Regions from separate parts of the Microbacterium sp. LMI12-1-1.1 genome, predicted to be linked through region 2. Evidence: riboswitches for the same ligand, from Rfam matches in the RefSeq annotation. Region 2 holds a riboswitch; the other holds the start of a gene.
What was found. Region 2 has a riboswitch for thiamine pyrophosphate ahead of MRBLMI12_RS07315 (ECF transporter S component). Riboswitches for the same ligand answer to the same signal wherever they lie in the genome.

Region 1 (2,380 bases), 1.0 Mb from region 2:
GAGACCACCGCGATACCCGCTGCGCCGGCTTCCCGCAGCGGTGCGACGTCGCTCAGGCGCACTCCGCCGATCGCGACGCAGGGCACGGTCGTGCTCGTCGCGAACGCCGCGAAGCCGTCGATGCCGAGCGCCGGCGGGTGGTCGGGCTTGGTCGAGGTCGGCCGGATCACCCCGACTCCGAGGTAGTCGACCGTGCCGGAACGCAGAGCGGATGCCGCGACCCGGTGCTCCGGCGAGTTCGCCGTCCATCCGATGACGGCGTGCGCGCCGAGCAGGCGTCGCGCCGTCTCGGGCGGCACGTCGGCCTGGCCGAGGTGGACGCCGTCGACGAGCGCCCCCGCCTCGCGCGCGGCGACGGCGACGTCGACGCGGTCGTTGAGCAGGAGCAGGCAGCGGCGGTCGATGACGTCCGACATCGCCACCGCCTGCCGCAGCAGCTCGCGCGCGCTGATGGACTTGGCGCGCAGCTGCACGACGTCGACTCCGGCGCCGACCGCGGCGTCGACGACGTCGACCAGCCGGTCGAACGGCATGCGGTCGTCGGTCACGAGATGCACCGCGAGGCGCGCGGCGCGGATCATCGAGCCGCGAGCGCGTCGGCGCGCGCATCGAGGTCGGCGGGCGCCGCCGCCACGGCGTCGAGCGCATCGAGGAACGCCACGGCGAAAGACCCCGGCCCCTCCGACCGCGCCGCGGCCCGATCCGATGCGACCGCGTAGAGGGCGGATGCCGCCACCGCCGCCTCCAGCGGGGCGCATACACCGAGCAGCGCGGCCATCACCGCGCCGAGGGAGCAGCCGCCGCCGGTGACGCGGGTGAGGAGCGCGTCGCCGCCATGGATCCGCACGACCCGCTCGCCGTCGGTGACGAGATCGACCGGGCCGGACACGGCGACCACGCCGCCGGTGCGCAACGCGAGCGATCGCGCGGCGCCGGCCGCGGCATCCGTTCCGTCCGTCGCATCGACACCGCGACCGCCGGCGCCCGCGCCTGCCAGCGCCAGGATCTCGGAGGCGTTGCCGCGGATGATCGTCGGTCGGTGATCGAGCAGCTCGGCCGCGAGAGCCGTGCGCACCGGGAGCACGCCGACCGCCACGGGATCGAGGACCCACCGCGGCGTGTGACGCACGGCCTCACGGGCGGCATCGCGCTGCTCCGCGGTCGGGGTGCCGAGGTTGACAAGCACGCCGTCTGCGACGCCTGCGAACGGCCCTGCCTCACCGGGGATGTCGCACATCGCCGGGGCCGCGCCGACGGCGAGGAGGGCGTTGGCGGTGAAGTTCGTCACCACCGCGTTGGTGATGCACTGCACCAGGGGTGAGGCCTCCCGCAGCGCCGTCAGCGCGGCGGCGGGGGAGAGGGCGGACAGGTGGGGTTCGGTGCGCGCGTTCATCGCGACATCCCTTCGCTCGCATGATCGAGATCAGGTTCGACGGGTGTGTTCTCAGCCCGCCGCGCGGGCACCCCGTGTCACTGCCGAGCAATCTAGCAGGCCGCGGGAGCGGCCACCGCGATGTCGGCGTCACGCCGTAGGCTGGGGGAGTGACCACCGCCCTCTACCGCCGCTACCGGCCCGAGTCGTTCGGCGAGATGATCGGGCAGTCGCAGGTCACCGAACCCCTGATGACGGCGCTGCGCAGCGACCGGGTCGGGCACGCCTACCTGTTCTCCGGCCCGCGCGGGTGCGGCAAGACGACGTCGGCCCGCATCCTGGCGCGCTGTCTCAACTGCGCGCAGGGGCCGACCGACACGCCCTGCGGCACCTGCGACAGCTGCATCGAGCTCGGCCGCGGCGGTGGCGGCTCGCTCGACGTCGTCGAGATCGACGCCGCGAGCCACAACGGCGTCGACGACGCCCGCGACCTGCGCGAGCGCGCCGTGTTCGCCCCCGCGCGCGACCGCTTCAAGATCTTCATCCTCGACGAGGCCCACATGGTCACGCCGCAGGGCTTCAACGCCCTGCTCAAGCTCGTCGAAGAGCCGCCCGACCACGTCAAGTTCATCTTCGCGACGACCGAGCCCGAGAAGGTCATCGGCACGATCCGCTCGCGCACGCACCACTATCCGTTCCGCCTGGTGCCGCCCGCGGCCATGCTCGAGTACGTCGAGCAGCTCTGCGGGCAGGAGGGCGTCGAGGTGGAGAAGGGCGTGCTGCCGCTCGTCGTGCGTGCGGGCGGCGGGTCGCCGCGGGACACGCTGTCGCTGCTCGACCAGCTCATCGCCGGGTCCGACCCTTCGGCAGGCTCAGGGACCATTCTCGTGACGTACGCCCGCGCCGTCGCGCTGCTCGGCTACACCCACGCCGAGCTGCTCGACGAGGTGGTCGACGCGTTCGCCGCCTCCGACGCCGCGGCCGCGTTCGCCGCGGTCGACCGGGTCG
Region 2 (2,380 bases):
AGCTCCGCACCGTGACGGGCGAACACCTCGGCCGGAGTGCCGTCGGCGAGGAGGCCGCCGTCGGCGCCGACGACGAGCACACGGTCCATCAGGTCGGCCCAGACGGCCGTGCGGTGCTCGATCACCACGAGCGTCGCCCCCGTCTCGGCGAGAGCGTGCTCGATGCTCGCGCGCACCTCGCGGACGCCGTCGGGATCGAGATTCGCGGTCGGCTCGTCGAGCAGCAGCACGCCGGGTCGCATCGCGAGCACGCCGGCGAGCGCGAGCCGCTGCTTCTGCCCGCCCGACAGCGCCTTCGTCGGCCGCGCGAGCGGGACGTCGAGCCCGACGGCCTCGAGCGCCTCGGCGACGCGGGCGGGGATCTCGGCCGCCGGCACCCCGAGGTTCTCGCAGCCGAAGGCCACGTCGTCGCCGACCTTCGACAGCACGACGCCCGAATCGGGATCCTGCAGCACGAGCCCGACGCGCCCGCGGTGGGCCTCCGGCCGCTCGCCGTCGATCAGCAGCGATCCCGTCTCATCGCCCTCGTCGGCCCCGCCGAGAAGGCCCGCCATGCCGGCGAGGAGCGTCGACTTGCCGGCACCCGAGGCACCGAGCAGCAGCACGCGCTCCCCCGGCTCGATCGTGAACGACACGTCGCGGACGGCGGGCGCGCGCCGGCCTGCGTAGCGCCATCCCCAGCCGTCCGCCGTGAGGCGGGCCGGACGGGTCGAGGCCATCGTCAGACCTCGCGGCGCGCTTCGCGTCCTGCCGCGAAGCGGTTGAGCGCACCGGTGGCGGCGAGCCCGCGGACGGCGAGCCAGCCGACGACACCCGCGAGCACGGCACCCGAGACGACGAGCGAGACGAGGTAGATGACGTTGAACTCGAGCGTCTTCAGGATGTTCGGCGAGCTGCCGTAGAACAGCTCGAACACCCAGGCGCCGGCGGCGGCGCCCGCACCGGCCAGCATCGCGACAGGCAGGGTGAAACGGCGGTAGAGGAAGAGGGCGAAGATCAGCTCGGCGCCGAGACCCTGGACCAGGCCCGACAGCAGGGTGGACACGCCCCACACGTTGCCGATGAGCATCGACACGATCGCGGCGATCACCTCGACGAGGAGTGCCGCACCGGGCTTGCGGATGACGAGACCGCCGATGACGCCGCCGATCAGCCAGATGCCGACGGCGAGTCCGCCGAGGCCGGGCGTCAGGCCGTCCATGGCGATGAACCAGGCGTAGCCGACGGTGTTCCAGGCCCAGAAGACGAGGCCGATGGCGACGCCGAGCACCGCCGCGACGACGATATCGACGACTCGCCAGCGCAGGCTGCGGGGGCCCGAAGGGGTGGCCGCAACGGGGGTGGATGCGGACGCGGACGTGTGCATGTGAACTCCTCCCTGCGCCGGCATGATCCGGATCAGGTTCGACGGTCGAAGCGTGGATCGCTTCCTCTCAGCCCGGCTCACCGGACTCCCGTGGTTATGGCGTTGAGTATACCGCCGCGATGACGGGTATTTTGAGGGGGTGACTCCGGACGACACCCCCGTGCCCACGCGTCGCGCGCGCCGGGCGCAGACCGGTGCCGTGCCGACCCCGGCTTCGGCCGGTGCCCCGGAAGGCGGCATCCTGACCGTCGCCACCGGTGAGGCTGACATCGTGCACCCGGGCAGCACCACCGCCCCCGTCGATGTGCCCACCGTTGCGCCGACCATCGCCACGGTGCCGCTCGGCGACAGCCCGACGGCGATCGCGCCGACGATGCCCCTGTTCGATTCGGACGCGCAGACCGGGCCGGTCATCCCCGGGCTCCTTCCCGAGCCGTCGGTCCCCGTCGCCACCTGGGATCCCGCGGGCCACGACGCCCTCGCCGACGTCCCGGTCGCCGAGGATGCGCGCCCCGCGGCGGGCGGCGGACGAACCGCGCTCGCGTGGGTCGATGAGACGGCCGTGGGCCTCGGCGCCGCTCCCGGCGATCTGACCGCCGCGGCCACCCCCTACGTCACGGTCGACGCCGACCTGCTCTCCGACGCGCCGCGGCGCTCGCCGCTGCGCGCCGGCGTCGTGGTTCCCACCCTCGCGATCGCGGCCGTGCTCGGCGCGTATGCGGGGACGACGCTGCTGTGGCCGCTGCACGCCGTCGCACCCACGGTCACCGCCATGGAGGTCCAGCCGGTCGCGGCCCCCGCCGCGGCGCCGGTGTGGCCCGCGCAGGGCAGCGCGGCCGAAGCGGTCGGAGGCATCTCGGGGACACTGGCCACGACGGCGGATCCCGACTCCATCGCCAGCGTCACCAAGCTCGTGACCGCCCTGGTCGTCCTCGAGGAGATGCCGCTCGCGCTCGGCGAGCAGGGTCCCGAGTACCGCTTCACCTCGGCGGATCGCTCCCGCTACTGGCAGTA

Region 1: it holds a riboswitch for thiamine pyrophosphate, as region 2 does, so the genes downstream of both, thiM (hydroxyethylthiazole kinase) here and MRBLMI12_RS07315 (ECF transporter S component) in region 2, are expected to answer to the same signal.

The regions. Positions count from the first base shown of each region.
Region 1 covers NZ_JBEGIA010000001.1:566,585-568,964, reverse strand. The annotation lists gene thiE (thiamine phosphate synthase) at 1-581, opposite strand, end outside; gene thiM (hydroxyethylthiazole kinase) at 578-1,393, opposite strand; TPP riboswitch at 1,384-1,478, opposite strand; gene MRBLMI12_RS02805 (DNA polymerase III subunit gamma and tau) at 1,543-2,380, shown strand, end outside.
Region 2 covers NZ_JBEGIA010000001.1:1,564,470-1,566,849, forward strand. The annotation lists gene MRBLMI12_RS07310 (ABC transporter ATP-binding protein) at 1-719, opposite strand, end outside; gene MRBLMI12_RS07315 (ECF transporter S component) at 722-1,366, opposite strand; TPP riboswitch at 1,357-1,468, opposite strand; gene MRBLMI12_RS07320 (D-alanyl-D-alanine carboxypeptidase family protein) at 1,506-2,380, shown strand, end outside.